One region of the Yersinia aldovae 670-83 genome, then DNA from elsewhere that is predicted to be linked to it. Evidence: riboswitches for the same ligand, from Rfam matches in the RefSeq annotation. Region 1 holds a riboswitch; each other region holds the start of a gene.

Region 1 (8,112 bases):
CGCTGGAAGAGGCAGAAACCGCAGTTCATGACATGCTGGCTGGCAATGCGTTTGGTGATGCCGGCCATCGTATCGTGGTGGAAGAGTTCCTCGATGGCGAAGAAGCCAGCTTTATTGTGATGGTTGATGGTGAAAACGTGTTACCGATGGCCACCAGCCAGGATCATAAGCGCGTTGGCGATGGTGATACCGGCCCGAATACCGGCGGCATGGGCGCTTATTCTCCGGCACCTGTCGTCACGGATGAAGTCCATCAGCGCGTGATGAGTCAGGTTATCTGGCCCACCGTGCGCGGTATGGCCGCAGAAGGCAATGTTTACACCGGTTTCCTCTATGCAGGTTTGATGATCTCCGCCGATGGGCAACCCAAGGTTATTGAATTCAACTGCCGCTTTGGCGACCCTGAAACCCAGCCAATTATGCTACGTATGCGTTCAGACTTGGTTGAGCTTTGCTTAGCCGGTGCACAAGGTAAATTGGATGAGAAAACCTCTGACTGGGATGAACGCCCATCTCTGGGGGTAGTTCTGGCCGCAGGTGGTTATCCCGCGGATTACCGTCAGGGTGATGTCATTCATGGGTTGCCACAGCAAGAAGTGGCTGATGGCAAAGTGTTCCATGCAGGAACCAAGCTAGACAGTAATAATAATGTGGTGACCCGCGGTGGGCGCGTATTGTGTGTGACGGCACTCGGGGCAACGGTTGCACAGGCACAGCAACATGCCTATAAGTTAGCGGAAAACATTCAGTGGGAAGGGGTGTTTTGCCGTAAAGACATTGGCTATCGGGCGATTGCTCGTGAAAAATAATTACTCGCGGTAAAGTAAGTCTTCAATTCTTTCAAGGGGCTACGGTTTATCGTGCCCCTAATTTCACAGACTACCGGCTTTAGGTTCCCAGCGGCAGAAGTCTTGATTCGCCACCAGCAGTAATTGTTGGCCTTCTGGTGAGTCCAACCACGCCACACCTAGCGGCTGCGCACTATTTGCTCCCCGCTTGTTCACCCACGCCTGCGAATCGTTATCCAGGCTTAGGCGTAACGTTTTCCCAGCACAGGTTGTCACAATACCATCCTGCCACTGCCCTTGGATTAATGTGATATTCCCAGCACGGAGTGCATTGCTCAGTTCGAGAATACGTTTAGCTTCTAGCTGATAAACCGCAATATTATCCGCAGAGAGTTGCTCACGCCGTGTTGCCAGTTGGCGTTGCATAAAACTAACCTGCCCTTGCTTATCAAAACGTAACGCAACACTTTGCGCATCGTGGCCCAAATCATTGCGCCGAATTTCCCGCAAAAAACCATTCTGGTATTCATAGAAGGTGACGCGGGTATTATCCCCAGAGTAGGGGCTGTAGACGCTCATCAGCACCAGTGGCTGCTGTTGTGCATTATCCTGACGCCATAACCGAACCACACCGTTATCGGCGATATATCCGCTGGCACTGAATTGAGGGGAGCCGGATTGACTGCTACAGGCACTGAGACCAAAGGCTAAACCCAAGGTCATCAGCACCCGCTGCATAAACAAAAGGGGCTTTGCCACCCCCCTGTTTATTATTTTCACTGACACACTATTAAGATTTAACAGCGTCTTTCAATGCCTTACCAGAAACAAACGCTGGCACATTAGCTGCAGCAATTTTGATTTCTTTACCGGTTTGTGGATTGCGGCCAGTGCGCTCATTACGATGGTTTACTTTGAAGGTACCAAAACCAACCAATTGTACTGCATCACCCTCTTTCAGAGATTCGGTAATTGCACCCAGTGTCGATTCCAAAGCCGCTTTAGCTTGTGCTTTAGAAAGGTCCGCTTTGTCCGCGATTACGTCAATCAGTTGAGTCTTATTCATAAGTTATCCTTACAGTGTATTTATCGTTTGCAAAGCATCAAGTGCGACGGATATGCCGATTGACAGCACTCTCCTGCATACACGCACCGATAGCCACTTTTTTTCGCCCCCCAAATGTAGAACAGACAGGGGGCAGATGTGAAGCCTTAAGACGTGACAAATCAGGCGTTAAATCACGTTTTCTTGCCTTATTGCGTTAAATTTATGCCAATATTGCTAACTGCCGCTTCTCGTAGGTCAGATCGTAACCCTTTGATCAGATCCAAATCGCGCTCTTCGCAGTCTGCTAACAGGCGAAAAATCTCCCATTGGATATCCCATTCTTCTTCAATCGCAGGCAAGATTTTCAGTTCTTCATCGGTCATTTCTTTACCGGCCAGCGTCATTTCCAACATCGCAACAGTGCGGATCGACGTTTCGCTGATCGCGATAGCATGTTCCAGTGTTTCACCACTCAAACGTGAATGAATAGCCTCGCTCAATGCAATACACGCATCGATAGCAGGATAAACACCGTAGATAGCATAGTCATCAGCGGAAGGAATTGCCTCTTCCAATTTCTCTAATTGACTATCAAAGTTCACTTTTGCGTCTTTTACGACCAAAGTTTCCCAAATCAGATCCAGAATGCGCCGGTAAACAGCCGGATCGCCAAATTCAGTTTCCAGACAAAATTGCTGATAGTTGGGATACATCCGCTCGCACAAACACGCCATGAAAGTCAGGTGTTGCCAACCTTCCAGCTTTTCGAGGCGTAGATGAATCGGATTACGTATCATTATGAGTTCTCATTATTCATTATCTGCGCGGCAGTGTACCCGAAATTAAATCATATCCCTATGCTTGCCAAGCAAATCAGGACTTTTCCGCACCCAGCGCTGAAATTGCGGGCGGTTTGAGGCGATAGCATCCGCCCAACGAGTTGGCTCCGGCAAACGGTAACCCGCTATACAATGTTGAACCCACTCTAATGCGCTGCCCATACTCACCCGATGGCCGGGTGAAATAAATAGCGGATTACAACGGTTTTTGCTACGCCATACCCAACCTAGCTGCTCATCGGCATCAATCAAAGGCTGTAATGCACCGTTCTCACTGCCCAATGGCTGAAAATGCCCACACAGGCGGCTTTTGGCAACACCAATAGTCGGAACATCCACCAACAGGCCAAAATGACTGGCAACCCCGAAACGGCGGGGATGCGCAATACCCTGCCCATCAACAAAAACCAATTGGGGCCGTTGCTGTAACTGCTCCCAAGCGGCTAATAATGCGGGATATTCGCGAAAAGAGAGTAAACCGGGGATATACGGGAGTGAAGTTGCCACGCGGGCAACCTGATATTCCACCAATTCCAGCGACGGATAACGTAAAACGGCAACCGCAGCACGGGTCACCTCCCCCTGCTGCTCAAAACCGACATCGGCCCCCGCGATAAAGCGCACGGACTCACTTGCGATATCATCTTGAAGACTAATTTCAGATGCGCGTTGACGCTGTTCTGCCCGTAACGCTTTGGTGTCTACCATCTGCCACCCTGTCTATAGATTGATTACTTTTGGTGATAAGGCTTTGATAACGCATGTACCGCCTTAACAAAAGCACCGGCATGTTCTGGCGGAACATCCTGATGGATGCCGTGGCCCAGGTTAAACACATGCCCTTCCCCCTGACCAAAGCTGGCCAGAATCGTGCCAACTTCCTGTTCAATACGTGCCGGTGGTGCATAAAGAACAGAAGGGTCCATGTTGCCTTGCAGAGCAACTTTATCCCCCACACGGCGGCGCGCGTCGCCGATATCCGTGCTCCAATCCAACCCCAATGCATCACAACCGGTCGCTGCCATCGCTTCCAGCCATTGCCCACCGCCTTTAGTGAATAAGGTAACCGGCACCCGACGCCCGTCATTTTCACGGATCAGGCCATTGACGATTTTATGCATATAATTCAAGGAGAATTCAAGATAGTCGCGCCCGGTCAGCACACCGCCCCAAGTGTCAAAAACCATCACGGATTGGGCACCGGCCTTGATTTGAGCATTGAGATACAAGATGACGCTATCGGCCAGTTTATCCAGCAACAAATGCAACGTCTGCGGCTCGGCGTACATCATTTTTTTCAATTTAGTGAAAGCCTTGCTGCTACCGCCTTCGACCATATAAGTCGCCAGCGTCCAGGGGCTACCGGAGAAACCAATTAATGGCACTGCACCGGCCAACTCACGACGAATGGTTCTCACCGCATTCATCACATAACCCAATTCCTGTTCTGGATCGGGAATGGGCAGTTTTTCAACATCGGCACGACAGGTAATCGGCGACTGGAAGCGCGGGCCTTCGCCGGTTTCAAAGTACAGTCCCAGCCCCATCGCATCAGGAATAGTCAGAATGTCTGAAAACAAAATCGCGGCATCCAGCGGGTAACGACGCAATGGTTGCATCGTCACTTCACAGGCTAACTCTGCGTTTTTGCACAGTGACATAAAGTCCCCGGCAACCGCACGGGTAGCTTTATATTCAGGCAAATAGCGGCCCGCCTGACGCATCATCCAAACCGGTGTAACATCAACCGGTTGACGCAATAAGGCACGCAGATAGCGATCGTTTTTCAACTCAGTCATGGTGAGGCTCCCTTAGTTATCTGCACGCATTGTAGCATGACAAATAATACTTTCCTGTTGTGGCTAAAGGTGGTTTTTTAGCTACTCTCCCGTGTCGAACTGCTCTTCACGACATAACACCACGGTATCTTCAATCAGCCGGCGTGCCACGGTGCCTGGCGGGGGCAGTAATGGCAATTGGTCATAGCGATACCAACCGGCATTTAACAGCTCTTTAGGATCGTGTTGCAGCTCACCGCAGTCATACTCCGCCATAAACGCCATCATCAGTGAATGCGGGAATGGCCAGGGTTGTGACGTCACATAGCGCAAGTTCTTAATGTGGATATTGCTCTCTTCCAGCACTTCGCGGGACACTGCCTGTTCCAACGTCTCCCCCACCTCGACAAATCCGGCTAACACCGTGTTAATACCACCACGATGACGAACATGTTGCGCCAATAAAATCTCATCACCGCGGCGAATGGCAACAATCACGCACGGGGCGATTTGTGGGTAATAGCGTTCACGACAGTGATTGCACAAACAGGCCCATTCGGTACGGCTGGCATGCATTTGATGCCCACAATAGCCACAATAGCGGTGAGAGCGGTAAAACTCGGCTAATTGCACGCCGCGCCCCGCCAGTTGGAACAAACCGCGATCGACATCCAGTAATTGCCGTACAGAACCCATATCCGCAGACATCATCTGGCGAATAAGCCAAACCGCCTGCCCTTGCCATTCACCAATTTGCCTTGCGGTCGCACCCTGTAATGACCAATTGGCCGCGTTACCTTGTGGTAACTCCCCTTTAGGTAACCATAATTTGTTTTCATGGCTGACAATCCACCAGCCACTTTCTTTACCTGTAAGTTGTAGTTCCATATCGTTGTTGCACAACCTCGACTTCACTGGCAATCTAGAATCCGGCTTGTTACATTTTTGTAACCCATTATTACTTTACGGAGTCGATCTCATGCTAAACCGACTGGAAAGCCTGACTCAACGCGTTGGCGGCAGTAATGAATTAATTGATCAATGGCTTCATGCGCGTAAAGAACTTTTAGTTTCGTATTGCACAGTGATCGGTATTAAGCCGCAAAAAGAAAAGCATACCCCGCTTAATGAAAAAGCGTTGGAGAACTTTTGCCATAATTTAGTGGACTATCTCTCTTCGGGTCACTTCCATATCTATGACAGAATTATCAAACAGGTAGAAGGCGCGTTCAGCCCGAAAATGGCGCTGACCACCAAAGTATATCCTGCGTTAAAAAATAACACTCAAACTATCATGGCATTCCATGATCGTTATACAAACATTGAGATCGATGACGATAGCTGTAGCGAGTTTCAACAGGCTTTATCCGATATAGGCGAGGCATTGGATGCCCGTTTTCGCTTGGAAGATCAATTAGTTCAATGGGCGGCTGAGTCATGGCAAGCCGCTCAGTCAGAAGGCAAAAAGGGGCCAGTAGAATAGCCCAGTGATCAATGCGGGCTTGTAGTTTTAATGCAACCTCGTATAGTAAGGACTCTTGTCGGAGTGCCTAGCACCTGTTTTCTTAAGAAAGCAAACGCAGGCTGAGACCGTTAATTCGGGATCCGCGGAACCTGATCGGGTTAATACCCGCGAAGGGAACAAGAGTAATTTATCGCTACAGGCCCGGCATTCCCTTGACAGGTGTCTGCCGGTCACTGGCCAACATCGTTACTCCCGCCAAGCTCCAGACAAGCAATTTTCCCTATAAACCGCACCGGTAGGAATTGCTATGTCTAATAATACAACTGCTAAAAATTCATCATACTCACGTAAACCCATTCCACGTAAGCAACAACGTGAAAATGCTCAAGAATTTATTGATACCTTGCAAGGTGTCACTTTCCCCAATTCACAACGTATTTATCTGCAAGGCTCACGGCCTGATATTCAAGTGCCGATGCGTGAGATCCAACTCAGCCCGACGTTGATCGGCGGCGGCAAAGACTCACCTCGCTATGAAGATAACGAAGCCATCCCGGTATATGACACCTCCGGCCCTTATGGCGACCCGAGCGCCAAACTGGATGTTCATGTCGGTTTGCCCAAATTACGCAATAGCTGGATAGCCGATCGTCAGGATACCGCGGCACTCAACTGCGTTAGCTCTGGTTTTACCCAACAACGTTTGGCTGACGAAGGTTTGGATCATTTGCGTTTTGAGCATCTGCCACGCCCGAAAAAAGCCATTGCAGGTAAATGTGTCACCCAATTGCATTACGCCCGTCAAGGTGTCATCACCCCAGAAATGGAGTTTATCGCGCTGCGAGAAAATATGGGGCGTGAACGTATTCGCGGTGAAGTCTTACGCCAGCAACATCCGGGGCAGGCTTTTGGCGCTAACTTACCCGAAAATATCACCGCAGAATTTGTCCGACAGGAAGTCGCCGCAGGGCGGGCCATCATTCCAGCAAATATTAACCACCCCGAATCTGAACCAATGATTATTGGTCGCAACTTTTTAGTGAAAGTAAACGCCAACATCGGTAACTCTGCCGTGACCTCCTCCATTGAGGAAGAAGTGGAAAAACTGGTGTGGTCTACCCGCTGGGGTGCCGACACCGTGATGGATTTGTCCACTGGACGCTATATCCATGAAACCCGTGAATGGATACTGCGTAATAGCCCAGTCCCTATTGGCACTGTCCCTATCTATCAGGCGCTGGAAAAAGTGAATGGGGTGGCAGAAAACCTCACTTGGGAAATGTTCCGTGACACCTTGCTAGAGCAGGCCGAGCAAGGTGTCGATTACTTCACCATTCATGCTGGCGTGCTGCTGCGCTACGTGCCGATGACCGCTAAACGACTGACCGGTATTGTCTCTCGTGGCGGGTCGATTATGGCGAAATGGTGCCTTTCTCATCATCAGGAAAACTTCCTGTACCAACATTTCCGCGAGATTTGCCAGATTTGTGCTGCTTATGATGTTTCATTATCACTGGGTGATGGCCTGCGCCCCGGTTCTATTCAGGATGCCAATGATGAAGCCCAATTTGCCGAATTGCATACCTTGGGTGAATTGACCAAAATTGCCTGGGAATATGATGTGCAGGTGATGATTGAAGGCCCAGGGCATGTGCCAATGCAGATGATTCGCCGCAATATGACCGAAGAGTTGGAACATTGCCACGAAGCGCCATTTTATACCTTAGGCCCGTTGACCACCGATATTGCCCCCGGCTATGACCATTTCACCTCCGGCATCGGTGCCGCGATGATTGGCTGGTTCGGTTGCGCGATGCTGTGTTATGTCACACCGAAAGAACATCTTGGGCTTCCTAATAAAGAAGATGTGAAACAAGGGCTTATAACTTATAAAATCGCCGCTCATGCCGCTGATTTAGCCAAAGGCCATCCCGGTGCGCAGATCCGTGACAACGCCATGTCAAAAGCCCGCTTTGAATTCCGCTGGGAAGATCAGTTCAATTTGGCTCTCGACCCAGAAACCGCGCGGGCCTATCACGATGAAACCCTGCCACAAGAATCTGGCAAAGTCGCTCACTTTTGCTCTATGTGCGGGCCGAAGTTCTGTTCGATGAAGATTTCGCAAGAAGTGAGAGATTATGCAGCCAGGCAAGAACAGGCCGCCGCTCAGCCCATTGAAGTGCTGCAATCGGGT
Region 2 (8,112 bases), 1.6 Mb from region 1:
GCCGCCCTTATGATGGTCGCCCAACTTGCTGTGGCAACAATAACTGTATGCCTATTTGCCCCATTGGTGCCATGTACAACGGTATTACCCATGTGGAGAAAGCCGAGCTTGCAGGTGCTGTTATCCGCCCGCAAGCGGTGGTTTATCAACTGGAGGTTAACGACCAGCAGCAGATTACCGCTGCGTTGTTTAAAGACGCGCAAGGTAATGAGCATCGGGCCGAAGGTAAGTTCTTTGTGTTGGCCGCGAATGGCATTGAAATTCCGAAACTGATGCTAATGTCTACCAGCGGTAAAAACCCGTTAGGGGTGGGTAATAGCTCAGATATGGTCGGGCGAAATCTGATGGATCATCCGGGCACCGGAGTGACCTTTATGGCAAACGAACCGCTGTGGCCGGGGCGTGGCCCGCAGGAAATGACCTCAATGGTAGGGTTCCGTGATGGGGCATTCCGTGCCGAATATGCGGCGAAAAAGATTCATCTGTCGAATTTGTCACGTACTGACCAGATGGCAATTGAATTACTCAAGCAGGGGGATTTACAACTGGGGCCACAGCTTGAGGCGAAAATTCGTGATCGGGCTGCGCGGTTTGTGCAGTTTGACAGTTTCCACGAAATCTTACCTCATGTGGAAAATCGCATTATTCCCAGTGCGACCGAAAAAGATGCCATCGGTATCCCAAAACCTGAGTTTTATTATGCGATGGATGATTACGTGCGTAAAAGTGCAGTACACACCCAGCAGGTCTACGCTGAGGCGGCAAGGCTGATGGGCGGTACTGAAGTGCAATTCCACAATAATTTCGCCAATAATAACCATATTACCGGCACCACAATCATGGGCGATGACCCGAAAGATTCTGTCGTGGACAGTGATTGCCGCACGCATGATCATAAAAATTTGTTTATCGCCAGCAGCAGCGTGATGCCGACTGTCGGTTCGGTCAACTGCACCTTGACCATTGCCGCACTTTCTCTGCGGATTGCAGAAACCTTAAAGGCTGAGGTGTGATATGAAAAAGAACAACCTGGGCCGAACCGTAAAACAACTAGTAATTGCATTGGGATGGGTGGCGGCCAGTGGCTATGCCAACGCGGATGATAACCTGATTGCGCGGGGTGAGTACCTGACTAAAGCCGCCGATTGTGTGGCGTGTCATACCACCAAAGAGGGTAAACCGTTTGCCGGTGGATTGGCATTCAAAACCCCGATGGGCACCTTATATTCGCCCAACATCACACCAGATAAAGAAACCGGGATTGGCAGTTGGAGTGATGAGGCGTTTTTACGTGCGCTGCACGAAGGGAAAGGTAAGAACGGTGAAAACCTCTATCCTGCATTCCCTTATACCTCTTATACCTTGCTGACAGACAATGATGTCAAAGCGATTAAAGCTTATCTGTTCAGTTTGCCAGCGGTGCATCAGCCAAATCGTGAAAATGACATGCCGTTCCCTTTCAACCAGCGCTGGGGGCTGTGGTTCTGGAATTTGGTGAACTTTGAGGGTGAGCGCTTCCAGCCGGATAAGAGTAAAGATACCCAATGGAATCAGGGGGCTTACTTTGTTGAGGCGCTGGGGCACTGCGGTGAATGCCACACTCCGCGTAATATTACGATGGGGATGAAAGACAGTAAGGCCTATGGTGGTACTGAAATTGATGGCTGGACAGCATTTAATATTACCGCAGACCCCCATGCTGGAATTGGCAGTTGGAGTCAGCAGCAGATTGTACAGTACCTGCGCACGGGGCATGTTGACGGTAAAGCACAAGCTGCCGGGCCGATGGCGGAAGTGATTGAAAATAGCACTCGCCATTTGACTGATAGCGATCTCAATGCGATGGCGGTGTATCTGCGCACATTGAAACCGTTGAATCTGGATGATGAAACCAAGAGCCGTTCCGATTGGGGCCAATCCGCTACCAGCGTGGATACCTTGCGTGGTATGCCATTCAACGCGGATAACAGCACCGCTGGGGCGCGTTTATATCTGGGGAACTGTGCTAGTTGCCACAGCTTTACCGGTGATGGTGTGAAAGATGGTTATTATCCGTCGCTGATGAAAAACTCAGTGGTGGGGGCTTCTACACCGAATAATCTGATCAATGTGATTCTGCATGGTGTCTCACGTAAGACCAACGACGGCGAGGTCTTTATGCCCGGTTTTGCCGAAACGTTAACCGATGAGCAAATCGTTAGCCTGAGCAATTATCTGCTGCAACAGTTCGGGCAACCGACACTGAATGTAAAAGTAGATGATGTGAAAGCATTACGTGGGGAATGATAGCTAAGCCGAAGGGAGCTGCGGCTCCTTTCGGCTTATTTAACTTTTTCATTATGCCAATGCATTAATATATAGTCACCGTCATTGCTGGTTCCCGTTGCAATCGCCACCCAACCCTGTTTTTGATAAAACCCCAACGCCCGCTGATTTTTTTCCAGGCATTTTAACGCGCCGTGGCTGGTAAACAGGGTTTGTGCTGCCCGTAATAATGCCTTACCCGTGCCATGATGCTGTGCTGTGGGTTCAACAAACAGGTTATGTAAGAAACTCTCCGCCATAAAAATAGAGGCAAAGCCCAAGTGCTGGTCGCCATCAATGGCCACCAGAATGCTTTCCCCCAGCGTGACGCGATCAAAGTCTTCCAACCGAAAATGTTCTCCAGCCAGCCAATTAAACGCTGCTCGACGTGAAGCCAGGTACAAGGTGCGTAGATACGGGCGGTCACTTTCCTGATACTGACGAATCTCGATACTCATCCCTCGGCTATGCCCTCAATGTGCTGTATATCTTCCCGGTTGATCATAGGCTCGACCAATACATCATTGATCTTCTACCACCAGCCCATGATAATAACAGTTCTGACTCGGGGTGCCTGTCGCAAATTGTGATATGGCTGAGATATTACCCGTATGACCTGATCTGGATTATGCCAGCGTAGGGAAGTCTCGGTGCCGCCGGTACCGCCTTCTTGACCGCCGGTTAGGAGGAATATGTACGTTCAACCTACCGTTTTTTCTTCAGTGCTCTTTGCTGACCCTGCCATTTTAGTTCTCACCGACATGAGTACGGAGTCGTATTCATGAAACGTATTAATACGCTGACGATTGCTGGAACTGACCCGAGTGGCGGTGCCGGTATTCAGGCTGATCTGAAAACCTTTTCGGCATTGCACGCTTATGGCACCAGTGTGATCACTGCGCTGGTGGCACAAAATACCTGCGGTGTGCAGTCGATTTATCCCATTGAACCTACTTTTGTTAGCGCGCAACTGGATTCTGTACTCAGTGACGTGCGTATCGATAGCGCCAAAATAGGAATGTTAGCCAACGCCGCTATCGTCGAGATTGTCGCGAGCCAGTTACGTCGATACTCCATTGAATTTGTCGTGCTGGATACGGTAATGGTGGCGAAGAGTGGTGACCCGTTGTTGGCACCGCAGGCGGTAGACGCACTACGCCAGTTACTGTTACCGCAGGTTGCTCTGATTACGCCAAATTTACCAGAGGCCGCGGCATTGTTAGAGTGCGAGCCTGCAAGCAACGAACAAGAAATGTGTGAGCAGGGGCGAGCGTTACTCGCTTTAGGTTGTCAGGGCGTATTAATGAAAGGTGGGCATCTGAGCGGTAAAGAGAGTCCGGACTGGCTGTTTACCGCGCAGGGCGAACAGCGCTTTGTCACATCACGAGTCAATACCCGTCATACGCACGGCACCGGCTGCACTTTGTCAGCAGCACTGGCGGCGTTGCGCCCACGGTATAGCAATTGGGCGGATACCGTGGGCGCCGCCAAACACTATCTGCAAGGCGCGCTGTTACAAGCCGATACCCTTGAAGTGGGGCAGGGGGTCGGGCCGGTGCATCATTTCCATCAATGGTGGTAATACCCTTCGTCCTTGAAGTCGCAGGGGTGTTAGCGGCGTTCACGCACCCGAATCACTTACTTGAGTAAGCTCATCGGGATGTGTTCACTTGCGGCTCCAATGACTTTGGGAATAGATATTTCATATATTACGAGTCACGGGCTACCGTGCCAGCAAATAGCGCTGTGCCATATCAAACATGGCGATAACCCGTTGCAGATGGTGTGCGTCAAAACGGTTAAGGATATAGCTATCCGCGCCTTTGCGTGGGCGGATACACAAGGATAGCTTCGGATCGCCCGCTTCATCTTTAGTTATATCAAACTGATAGCTGCCGATCTCTTTCTCATCTTCCCGCCAGGAAATTTGCATGGCGGGCAGAGGATTGGCTTCAGTGGGGTGCCTGATGGCAAAGAAGTATTCTCCGGCCCAGAAACCCGCGTAATCGCCGTCGGTTTGCAAGTTTTTGGTTCGGAAAATAGTGGCATCGACTAGCTGGTGGACTGCTTGTGGCGTGATCTGCCGATGGGTTTGTTGCCATAGCGGTGTGCCGTTTTCGAGCTGCCAGCAGGCCGCGCCCAGATAGTCATTCAGCTTGCACCAATCAGCATCGAGTTGTTGGCGCAATTCTTCGTCGAGAATATTGCGGTATTGCTGCATCCCACTCGGTTGATCACCGAGTGTTTCGTATGTAATGAGTTCCATCGTGCGTGGCTTGCGGCGAAAACTCATCCACAACACGACCTTAGGGATACGAAATTCAATCGACTGAACGCTCTGGCGATAGCGATTCCCAATATTTACGACAAAACCATTGGCGGTGCCACGCTTGTTTTGATAATTACGTATTACCACCACACTATTGAGGCCCATCCAGCCCGTGACATAATGTTCACTGTCGGAATTGGCAACATCGAGATCAATGACCATCTGAATGATTTTATCACTTTCAAGTTTCGCCAGCGGATGGGTATTCCCCGCAGAGTAATACAGCTTCTCGGGTTCTTCGGGTAACTCAAAAGTTAACATGGCATGGCCTTCTGATAGTCGTATGGTTTATAGCTTAACTCAAGCTGTCATACAGATTATGCTATAACGAGAATTAGGATGAAAATTCGTGTTATGGATCAACTTTTTCATCCGTTGATGGTCATAGACAGGCAAACTAACACCACGCCGACAAGTCCGTTGCACTGGGCTACGTTTAACGCTTGGTAAGTCAATTAATCAAATTATAAGGATACCGATGATGAAAGGTCAGAAAACCCTCCATTGTCTTTTTGCGGGGACAGTACTCAGTGTCAGCTCTTGGGCTATTGCACAACCAGCTACTGTACCATCAACCTCTGAACCATCAACCTCAGAATCCTCAGTTATAGCACCATCAGTCACCGAACCTGCTGCACTATCTCGGGCCACTGCCGCCGATCTGCTGCAACAGCCCGTTTATAAAAATAGCTGGCAAAAAATGGTTAAGGGGCAGAAAAACCTTCCTACCTGGGCACGTAAAGGGACAGGAACATCCTCTCCCTATGAGGTTATTACCTGGGAAGGGCAGCAGTACAAAGTAGGGCGTATTTGCAAGCCCCACGATTGTGGTAATAATTTTATGTTGATAGCGTTCAGTCAGGATAAAAAACAGGTATGGCAGGCATGGGGTGTGCGCATTACGGTAGAGGACAAACCACAAGCAATTGATAAACCGAGTGAGTTCTCTACGTATCAATGGCTTGGTCACCCGAATGAACGTATTCAGGCCATGTTAAAAGCGCAGCTACAGCAAGATCCTAACTGGCACTGATGTTTGTCGATAAATAGCAGTGCAGATCATGATGGTTTACCCCGATGATCCTGCTTCAGTCGCTATTGCCCAAGCAATTGTACCCAACAGACTTTAAGATGCAGGAAGGCGGCTTGCTGCGGCCTCGCAGAGGCGAGGCCCTGAGTGTGAGTGCTTCCAATATATCTGCAACTTGAAAGCTGACGGAGATATCAGCCCACACCGGCCTGATGAAGGTCGTGTAAGTTAAGTGCGCCAACCAGTTTCCCATCCAGGTTAACCACCGGTGCTGCACTGATATGGTGCTGATGCAGTGCTTCCAGCGCTTCACCGGCACGCCATTGCTCTGGTAATCGGTAACCCGGCCGGGTGATAGCACCACCAAGCGGTTGTTGCAATGTGCCGCCTTTGACCAACCAGCGACGCAAATCACCGTCGGTAAATACTCCAACCACCCGTTGGTTTGGATCGCACACGGCTACCAGCCCAAGCCCAGTGCGGCTAAGCTCTAACATCGCTTCCATCACGGTATCAGATTCATTCACTGCTGGCAGTCGGTCACCGGTTCTCATTAAATGATGAACCCGATTGAGTAACTTTGCTCCCAAGCTGCCGCCAGGATGTGAACGAGCAAAATCTTCAGCATTAAAACCACGGTGGCGCATCAAGGCCATCGCCAGTGCATCCCCCATCATCAGGGTATTGACTGCGCTGGATGTTGGGGCTAAACCCATTGGGCAGGCTTCGTGTTCGACACTGATATCCAATACGCAGGCCGCGCCTTGCGCCAAGGGTGACTCTAAACCGCCTGTGATGGCAATTACCGGAATATGGCTATCGGCCAACAGGGGCAGGATCAGGTCCAATTCTTTAGCACGACCGGAATAAGAGATAAAAATCAGCACATCTTGCCGGCCAATCATACCCAGATCGCCGTGTAGTGCTTCAGCAGGATGAACAAAAAATGAGGGGGTGCCGGTGCTGGCCAGTGATGCGGCAATTTTTTTACCAATATGGCCGGATTTGCCAATACCGGAGACTACAGCCTTGCCGGTACAGGCTAACAGCAGCTCGCAGGCACGGATAAAATTGTTGTCTAATCGTGACAGTAACTTATGAGCTTCGGTCAGCTCAATTTCTAATGTTTCGCGGGCATAGGTAATCAATGGATTAGTCATTTTTATCAACCAGAATGATGTTAATACCCATTTCTTGCAGCGCCTGTAAATATTCCGGGCTAATCCCTTTATCAGTAATCAGGGTATCGACGGTGCTTAACGGGCAAACTACATTTGGGCTTTTACGGCCAAATTTGGAAGAGTCGACTAACAGAATGATGCGGCTCGCGGCGCGGCACATCGCTGTGCTGACATGATAAACTTCGTTAAACGTGGTGACACCGGCTTTCAAATCGACACCATCTGCGCCGATAAAGAGTTTATCAAAACTAAAATTATCAAATGCCGATTCCGCCAGGCTGCCATGAAAAGAGGCCGAGCCTTTACGGTAAGTGCCGCCGGGCATCAGGATTGTCTGATCATTATTCAGTTCAACCAGCTCATTGACGATATGCAGACTGTTAGTCATCACCGTGATATTGTTGAATTTTGTCAGGTGCGGTACCATTTGCAGCACCGTGCTCCCCGCATCAAAAACCAGGCTGTCACCGTCTTTGATCAGTTTACTGGCAGCTTGAGCAATTTGTTTTTTCTTATCAGTATTAATATGCGTTTTACGGTCAATCGGTTGTTCAACATCATCGCGATTTAATACCACGCCACCGTAGGTACGGATAACCGCCCCTTCTTTTTCCAGACTGGTTAAATCCTTACGGATTGTCGTACCGGTGGTTGAAAACTGGGCGGCGAGTTCATCGACTGCTGTCTTACCGTGCTGCTGAAGATATTCCAGGATTGCAACCTGTCGCTGCTTTGGTTTCATAACGATCCCCGTTCAAGTATTTTTATTGCCTATTCTTTTAGGCATAACTTTCACATGAAAAATAATAACTTTCATTATGAAAATATCATGATTTCGGTTTAATCGCTAATGATAGTGCAGTTTGACATGCGGTATCCGTAGGAAAGATCACATCCGGAATTAAATCCCGCTGATGTAACCCATGAAGTTGGGGCAGTGCGCGCGGGCGGGCAAAAACGCTAATACCACGCATGATCATGCTATCGCTGACGTGCATATTTTCATCAAATGCCAGTGCCATCACTACGCGGGGTTTAAAACGCCCGCCAGACCTGCCAACACCGACTGATTTACTGTGCTGACAAAGGCGGTCAAAAGCGCGGTTAAACCGATTGATTTGCCACCAGCCGAGCAGGATTTGCAATACCCAGGCGATGATGACAATGCTTATTAGCGCAGATGTGGGGGACATATTTCTTTCCTTTTACTCTTCGCCCTTGACGCCGCAGCGTTGTTAGCGGCACTTATGCACCCGAATCACTTACTA
Region 3 (8,112 bases), 300 kb from region 1:
TACCGTTCAGCCCCTCATCTCATTGGCAAAAGAAGCAGAACGAGGGGCATATATTTAAGGCGTTGGCTGGCTTTTTGCTTTGAAATTAACAATATCGTAAACCAATGTATCCATTGTACTTCTCACTTCATCAGCCGTAATCGGCTCACCGCTGTTACTGACATCCTTACCGTAAGCCTTGCGCACGACAACAATCACCGGTTTACCGGTATTGGAATCGATAACCTGAACTTCTAAATAAAGTGCCGTCTTTTGTGTCCGATTACCCGTGGCAGCCATCGTGCCAGCAACAACTGCGGCGATGGGGACCATTTCATAAACTTCCAGGTCTTTATCTTCGGCAGAAACGGCGGTAATAGCGGCTCGGACAATCAGTATATTGCGCTTCTTAGGTGAACTGACTAACGGTAATTGTTCACTAACGGCTTCTTTAAGTCGTTTATTGGCGTAAGCTAATATTTGATCTAGCGTTTTCTGGCTTACACGGGGTGTCGGTGTCGGGCCGGGGAAATAAACCAGCGGTTTATAATAAACCCCGGTATATTTGGCGACATTAAAATCAGGCGAAATCCAACGGAGCACCGGCTGACCACTGGCCGACGTCGTTTCTTGTAATTTACTGTAATCAGACAGAAAACCCGAAAACTGCGCGTTAGTTGTTACATTTGACGCACATCCTGCAACTAATATCCCGACGGCGAACAGTGCCGCTATCTTATAACTACTCACTCTAGCCATTAGATTTTCCTATTTATTAGATAATAAAAAACGGGGATGTAGAAAACACCGAGAATACCTAAACGCAAAATAGAGCAATAAACGTGCTCTATTTTAAGCGTAAACGATGTAAAAACATTTGCTGAATATAATATTGAAAGAGTAATAGCCTCTGGCAGAAGCCATTAAACATATTTGCTGCGGCTTCAACAACGAAGGTTATACAGACCATCCAGAAAGGCGGGAATAAAGCTCCCCGGCCCGGCAACCTGCTGCGCTACCTGCCCACCAACCTGTGACATCAGCCAGCAGGCGGTGGCAACATGATGCAAGCGATCTCCCTCCAACGCACAAAATGCAGCCACAACGGCAGAAAGTGCACAACCGGTACCGACCACCCGTGTCATTAACTTATCGCCACCACTCACCGCAAAAACACGTTCGCCATCAGTGATATAATCTACCGCACCGGTAACCGCGACTATCGCCCTGGTTTGCTGTGCTAATTGGCGGGCCGCTGGCAGTGCTGCCCGTGAGTCATCCAGGCTATCAACCCCGCGCCCCATAGCCGTCAGGCCGCTGAGAGCCATGATTTCCGAGGCATTACCGCGTATCGCTGCCGGTTTCAGCACGAGTAAATGGTGGGCAAAATCAGTGCGATAGCTCAATCCACCGACCGCCACGGGGTCCAGCACCCACGGCGTTGCTGATTGATTGGCAGCCGTAATCGCCGCCAGCATGGATTCGGCCCGTGCCCGATACAACGTACCAATATTGATCAGTAAACTATCAGCCGCAGCACTGAATTGTGCCGCCTCTTGTGCCTCAACCACCATTGCCGGGAAAGCACCCAATGCCAGCAATACGTTAGCGGTAAACGATTGCACCACCTCGTTAGTCAGGCAATGAACCAACGGTGGCGTGAGGTAAAATTGCTGTAAACCGGCTTCGGCCAGTGCATCAGGGAACGGTGTGATTGAAATGTCAGAGTGAGTGGTGTTCATGATATCCCCACCAGCGAACAAGAAGGGGTACCGTTGCTTATGAACTCAACAAGGATACCGCGACTTCCCTCCGCTGGTATAATCCAGATCAGGTAATACGGGTAAGATCTCAGCCATTGCGTTATTTAGCGCCAGGCACCCCGAGTCAACGAGCTTTATTATTAACACAATTAGCAGTAATCAAACACCCTTAGGCATAATCAGCACTTATCGCATTTTGACGCAGCCGCTATCAGTGCCTGCCCCAGTGCCAAGCCACCATCACCAGCAGGCAGGCGCTGGGGCATCAATAGCTGGAAGTCGTGCAATTGTTCGCTAAGTAATTCACGTAGCAATCGGTTATGCAGCACGCCGCCAGAAAATGCAATAGTTTCAATACCAAAGCGCTGTGCTGCCTGCCGCGCCAAAGTCGCAAACCCCTGTGCCAGAGCAAAATGAAAGGCATAAGCCCGTTCAGCCGGTGCAGCATCAAAAGCCAGCCATTGCTGCCAGAAGGTGGCCAAGTCCAATTGATTATCGCGCAGTGGCATAGTGACGGGTGGAACTGTTCTGGAACTTTGCCATGCCAGTGCCTCCAACAGGCAAGCAGCTTCTCCCTCCCAGCTGATGGCCTGCGGTATAATATTTAGCGCCGCCGCTACCGCATCAAATAACCGCCCCGCCGATGAAGCTAATGGCGCATTAATACCGCGCGCAATCGCCCGCGCCAGTACCTCACCCTGCGGTTGGGGGATCGCTGCTGCCTCGGGCACGTTTTGCCAATTCGGGACAAAACGCTGAAACTGCGCCAGTAAATTACGCCACGGCTGGCGCGAGGCCAAATCCCCACCGGGTAAAGCCACCGCAGGCAAACCGCCAACGTATTCACAATTCACATAATCCACTCGTAGGCATTCGCCGCCCCACAGTTGCCCATTCGCGCCATAGCCCAGCCCGTCCAGCGCCAGGCCTATCACCGCTCCAGCTTGACGCGGCCAACCATGCTCTGCCAGGCAAGCCGCCAAATGAGCATGATGATGCAGCACTTCCACGCAGGGAATGTTGTGTTGCGCCGCCCATTCTCGGCCAAATTGGTGACTGACATAAGCGGGATGCGCATCTACCACCACCGCCTGCGGGGTAAAATGATAAATATCGCAAAACAGCGCGAGTAACTGCTGCTGTTGCTGCGCAATATCGCGATCGTCCAGATCACCCAAATGCTGACTTAGTACCGCATTGCTGTCTCGCAGCAAGCAAAAGGTATTTTTCATATCGGCCCCCAGCGCCAAAATAGCGGGTTGCTGGCTAAACCCTGGCGGCAACTCGAAAGCGTCTGGTACATAACCTCGGGCGCGGCGCAGCATTTCAGCCCCGCGCGGCGTCAGGCGCACCAATGAGTCGTCTGCGCGTTGCACGATTTCCCTGTCGTGCAGCAGCCAGTAATCGGCAATTTCACTCAAGGCACTCAGGGCCTGTTGATTACTCAGAGCGGGCGGCTTACCTCTACCATTACCGGAGGTCATCACCAACGGGCGCGCCACCTGTTGCAGCAGCAAATGTTGCAGTGGGTTAGCCGGCAGCATCACGCCAATTTCGGGTAACTCGGGCGCAACCGCCGCACAAAGTGGGCTTTCCGGCTGTTTCGCCACCAGAACTATCGGGGCGGCCGGGCTGCGTAGCAAACCGAGCAACGCAGCATGATCAGCACCTTGTACACAGCTTTGCAGCCAATCGGCATCTGGTAACATTACCGCCAGCGGCTTGGTGGGGCGATGTTTGCGTTCACGCAAGCGGGCCACGGCGATAGCATTGGTGGCATCCACCGCCAGATGAAAACCACCCAGCCCTTTGACGGCCACAATTTCGCCCGCCAACAGTGCAGCAGCGGCTTGCTCTAATGCGGAGAAGCCCTGCGCTAAAGCCTGCCCATCCGCTCCCGTTAGCCACAGTTGCGGGCCACAATCCGCGCAGGCATTGGGCTGGGCATGAAAACGACGGTCTGCGGGGTGGTCATATTCGGCCTGACAAGCCGCACACAACGGGAACTTGCTCATGGCAGTATAGGGCCGGTCATACGGCATTTGGTGGATAATAGTAAAACGTGGGCCGCAATGGGTGCAGTTGATAAAAGGATAATGGTAGCGACGGTTAGCAGGGTTATTCATTTCACTCAGGCAAGCATCACAGGTCGCGGCATCCGGCACAATTTGGGTGTCCATCTGCCCGGCCCCGCTGTGCTGAATCACGAAATCCAGCGGCGGCCGTACCCAATGGTATGGTGTGGTATCAATGCTATCAATGTGCGCCAATGGTGGGCAATCTTGTGGCAACAGTTGCAAGAAATCTGCCACCGCTGGGGCTTGCCATAGGTGAACCGTCACCCCCGCACTGTCGTTACTAACATCCCCTTGCAGGCCAAAACGGTGGGCAAGTTGCCAGATATAGGGGCGAAAACCCACCCCTTGCACCTTACCTTTTATCCGCAGACTGAGACCGTTTTTATCCACAAAAACTCCTTCGCAAGGCTGCCAGCAACCTATTTTATAGCTTGGAGATCGCGGGGCGACTGCACCGATGGGCGCTCCGGCGACTTACGTCGCTACGACCCATCCGCCACATTTCCCCGCCTATCAACTTTTTTAATCACCTGCGACTTCAAGAACAAATGGGATCCCAAAAGCCATTGGAGTTGCAGGTAGGCAGCAAGTAAGCAAATCCCGATGAGCTGACACAAGTCAGTGATTCGGGTGCGCGAACGCAGCTAACACCCCTGCGGCTTCAAGGACAAATGGGATTAGCATATACGGGGCAATGGCTCATCCAACGGCAAATCCAGTTTACGTGAAACGCCAAATGCGCCACATAACCGCACCTGTTTATTCTCGGTCACCTGCCCGATAACGGCGGCAGCACGGCCGAGTGGGTGGCGTTGTAATTCAGCTAAAACAGCATCTTGCGCCTCAGGTGAGACCACCAGCACCAGCTTGCCCTCATTGGCAAAGTTGAGCGCATCCAGCCCGAGTAATTCACAAATGCCGCGTACCGCCGGTTTTAAGGGTAAATCCGCTTCGTTGATTTCCATACCACAGCCGCTGGCGGCGGCAAATTCGTGCAGAATCGCCGTGACGCCACCACGAGTAGCATCACGCAGCGCCCGCACACCGCTAATATGGCGTAGTGGCGCAATCAACGGTGCCAGCAGCGCGCAATCACTGGTCAGTTCCGCCTCCAGCCCCAAACCTTCGCGTAGATTTAGGATAGTTGCGCCATGATCGCCCAAGGTGCCACTGACCACGATCCGATCGCCCGCGCGGATCATCGCGGTTCCCCAGTGGATATCTGCTGGGATCACGCCGATGCCGGTGGTATTGATAAAGATCTTATCAGCCGCGCCGCGCTGAACCACTTTGGTGTCGCCGGTGACTATCTGAATGCCCGCTTGCTGTGCGGTGGCCGCCATTGAATGCACAATGCGCTCAAGAGAAGCCATCGGTAGCCCTTCTTCCAAAATAAAACCACAGGAAAGATAGCGCGGAGTCGCGCCACTCACCGCCACATCATTGGCCGTGCCGCACACCGCCAGTTTGCCGATATCGCCGCCGGGAAAGAAAATAGGATCAATCACATAGCTGTCGGTCGATACCGCCAGTCGATCCCCCTGTGCAACCAGATCCGCCAGCGCAATACGCGCCTGATCTTCCCGCTCATTCAGAGCCGGGTTAGAAAACGCCGCCAAAAACAGAGATTCTATCAAGCTCTGCATTGCCCGCCCGCCACTACCGTGTGCCAGGGTAATCTCTTGTTTATTCATTTAGTTGTGACCCATTGAAAATAATACCTAAAGTAATTGGAGTTGCAGGTAGGCAGCAAGCGAACGCATCCCGATGAGCTTACACAAGTAAGTGATTCGGGTAAGTGAGCGCCGCTAACACCCCTGCGGCTTCAAGTACGAAGGGCTATCGGTATTGATGATAGGCGGCGCAAGCCCCTTCGGAGGAAACCATCAGCGCCCCAAATGCATTATCTGGCGTGCATTCGCCACCAAACAGCGGGCATTGATCCGGTTTGCAACGCCCGGTCAATACATCGCCGCAGCGGGATCGCGGATCATCGGCCACTTGCTGCTGCTGCGGGGTGAAGCGCCGTTCAGCATCAAACGCCTGATAAGCCGGGCTAAGCTGTACACCGGAATCAGCGATTTCGCCCAAGCCACGCCACTCGCTGCGCTCTTTGGTGGCAAATACCTCGGTCAGCGCCTGTTGCGCTAGCAGGTTGCCGCTGTCGGGCACAATGCGCCGATATTGATTTTCCACCGCACAACGCCCACTGACCATCTGCTCCAGCAGCATCACCAGCCCTTGCAAAATATCCAGCGGCTCAAAGCCGGTGACCACCAGCGGTTTATTGAATTGGCTGCATATAAAGTCGTATGGCGTAGTACCAATCACCATGCTGACATGGCCGGGTGCGAGGAAACCGTCAATGCGCACATCGGGTTGTTGTAGCAGGCTGCGCAAGGTAGGAATGATAGTGATGTGCTGGCAGAACACGGTGAAGTTGGTCAGCCCCAGCCGTTTGGCTTGTTGCAGTGTTAAGGCGGTAGCAGGCATGGTGGTTTCAAAACCGAGGCCGAAAAATACCACTTCGCGATCAGGATGGCGCTGTGCCAATGTCAGGGCATCCAGCGGCGAGTAAACCACACGAATATCTGCCCCGCGCCGCTTGGCATCCAGCATTGAGCCATTACGCCCTGGCACCCGCATGGCGTCGCCGTAAGTGCAGAAAATCACCTGTGGGTGAGCGGCAATTTCCAAACAACTGTCGATACGGCCCATCGGCAATACACACACCGGGCAACCCGGCCCGTGAACAAATTCCAAACCCTCTGGCAGCAGTTGATCCAGACCAAATTTGAAGATCGCGTGCGTGTGGCCGCCACACACTTCCATAATTTGCAGCGGCAAGCGTTGTTGATCGGCAAGTTGTGGCAGTAAGGTTTCGATCCGCTGTAATAATGCACTGACCAGTGCTGGATCGCGGAATTCATCAACGTAGCGCATCATTAGCCTCGCTGGCGACATCATCCAGATCCAGCCCAACGGCTTGCATATGGGCTAATGCCGCCAGTGTTTGCCGGGCTTCGTCTTCATCAAGCAAGCTCATAGCAAACCCGACATGCACCAATACCCATTGGCCGAGCAGGTCAGACGGTGACTCGTCGCACACCAACGCGATATTGATTTCACGTTTGACGCCACTCACTTCCACCCATGCCAGTTGATGAATATCTTCCCCCACCGCAACTATTTTGCCAGGTACGCCTAAGCACATCGCTGTGCCTCCAGCCATTCAAGCCACAACTCCATTCCCTCGCCACTACTGGCTGACAGCGCAATCACCTGAATTTCAGGATTCACCTGACGGGCATAATTAATACACTGCTCAATATCAAAATCCAGATAGGGCAACAGGTCGATTTTATTGATAATCATCAGTGTGGAAGCGGCAAACATATGGGGATATTTCAGCGGTTTATCTTCGCCTTCTGTTACCGAAAGCACCGCCACTTTATGCCGTTCGCCAAGGTCAAAGCTGGCCGGACACACCAAATTACCCACGTTCTCAATAAACAACAGGCTGTCATTGCTGAGATTCAAGCGGTGCGCGGCATCATGCACCATCTGCGCATCCAGATGGCAGCCTTTGCCGGTATTGACCTGAATCGCCGGGACACCGGTGGCGCGAATGCGTTCGGCATCATGGGTCGTTTGCTGATCACCTTCAATCACCGCGCAAGGCACTTGCCCAGCCAGCAACTGCAAAGTGGTGGTCAACAGCGTAGTTTTGCCGGAACCGGGGCTGGAAACAAAATTCAGCGCCAGAATATGTTGCTCGACAAAATGCTCACGGTTATGGCTGGCTAACTGATTATTTTTGCTCAGCACATCTTGCTCGATTTGCAACAAACGGCGCTGCCCCATGCCCGGCGCATGGCTACCGGCTTCACCCTGACCATAATGCAGCCCCAGCTTGTCAGCATGAACTTGCGGGGTGAAAGGCTCAGCGGCGGGGGCGTCTGTGTCCTCGGGTTCAGTTATCGCTATCGGTTCTGGCGCTTTGCCATGATAGTGATGGTGAACATCACCCTGATGGTAATAGTAGTGGTGGTGAACAATCACCGGCTGCATCCCCTTGGCAACATATTTGTGTTTATGTTTATGCTGAATCTTTTGCGCCGGGGCATCACTTTCGTGATGATCATGGTGGTGGCCGTCATCGTGATGATGATGATGGTGATCGTCATGGTGGTCGTGGTGGTGATCATCATGTTGATGATTGTCGTCGCCCTCGATCGTTCTCTCGCCGCTGGCGCAACCACAAGTCGTACACATAGGAATTCACTCCTTCA

The links. Region 1 has a riboswitch for thiamine pyrophosphate ahead of thiC (phosphomethylpyrimidine synthase ThiC). Riboswitches for the same ligand answer to the same signal wherever they lie in the genome.
Region 2: another riboswitch for thiamine pyrophosphate. It lies ahead of thiD (bifunctional hydroxymethylpyrimidine kinase/phosphomethylpyrimidine kinase); the one in region 1 lies ahead of thiC (phosphomethylpyrimidine synthase ThiC).
Region 3: another riboswitch for thiamine pyrophosphate. It lies ahead of thiM (hydroxyethylthiazole kinase); the one in region 1 lies ahead of thiC (phosphomethylpyrimidine synthase ThiC).

The regions. Positions count from the first base shown of each region.
Region 1 is NZ_CP009781.1:2,337,628-2,345,739, forward strand. It holds gene purD (phosphoribosylamine--glycine ligase) at 1-809, shown strand, start outside; gene AT01_RS10635 (DUF1481 domain-containing protein) at 873-1,526, opposite strand; gene hupA (nucleoid-associated protein HU-alpha) at 1,579-1,854, opposite strand; gene AT01_RS10645 (YjaG family protein) at 2,043-2,633, opposite strand; gene nfi (deoxyribonuclease V) at 2,679-3,383, opposite strand; gene hemE (uroporphyrinogen decarboxylase) at 3,407-4,474, opposite strand; gene nudC (NAD(+) diphosphatase) at 4,556-5,341, opposite strand; gene AT01_RS10665 (Rsd/AlgQ family anti-sigma factor) at 5,433-5,936, shown strand; TPP riboswitch at 5,986-6,111, shown strand; gene thiC (phosphomethylpyrimidine synthase ThiC) at 6,226-8,112, shown strand, end outside.
Region 2 is NZ_CP009781.1:3,903,977-3,912,088, forward strand. It holds gene AT01_RS17525 (GMC family oxidoreductase) at 1-1,013, shown strand, start outside; gene AT01_RS17530 (cytochrome c) at 1,015-2,286, shown strand; gene AT01_RS17535 (GNAT family N-acetyltransferase) at 2,322-2,762, opposite strand; TPP riboswitch at 2,861-2,964, shown strand; gene thiD (bifunctional hydroxymethylpyrimidine kinase/phosphomethylpyrimidine kinase) at 3,086-3,886, shown strand; gene AT01_RS17545 (hypothetical protein) at 4,028-4,894, opposite strand; gene AT01_RS17550 (inhibitor of vertebrate lysozyme family protein) at 5,115-5,666, shown strand; gene gutQ (arabinose-5-phosphate isomerase GutQ) at 5,858-6,823, opposite strand; gene srlR (glucitol operon DNA-binding transcriptional repressor SrlR) at 6,816-7,586, opposite strand; gene gutM (transcriptional regulator GutM) at 7,672-8,037, opposite strand.
Region 3 is NZ_CP009781.1:2,037,045-2,045,156, forward strand. It holds gene AT01_RS09305 (DUF3313 domain-containing protein) at 55-738, opposite strand; gene thiM (hydroxyethylthiazole kinase) at 924-1,694, opposite strand; TPP riboswitch at 1,770-1,874, opposite strand; gene hypF (carbamoyltransferase HypF) at 1,922-4,210, opposite strand; gene hypE (hydrogenase expression/formation protein HypE) at 4,498-5,514, opposite strand; gene hypD (hydrogenase formation protein HypD) at 5,660-6,763, opposite strand; gene hybG (hydrogenase maturation factor HybG) at 6,750-7,034, opposite strand; gene hypB (hydrogenase nickel incorporation protein HypB) at 7,025-8,095, opposite strand.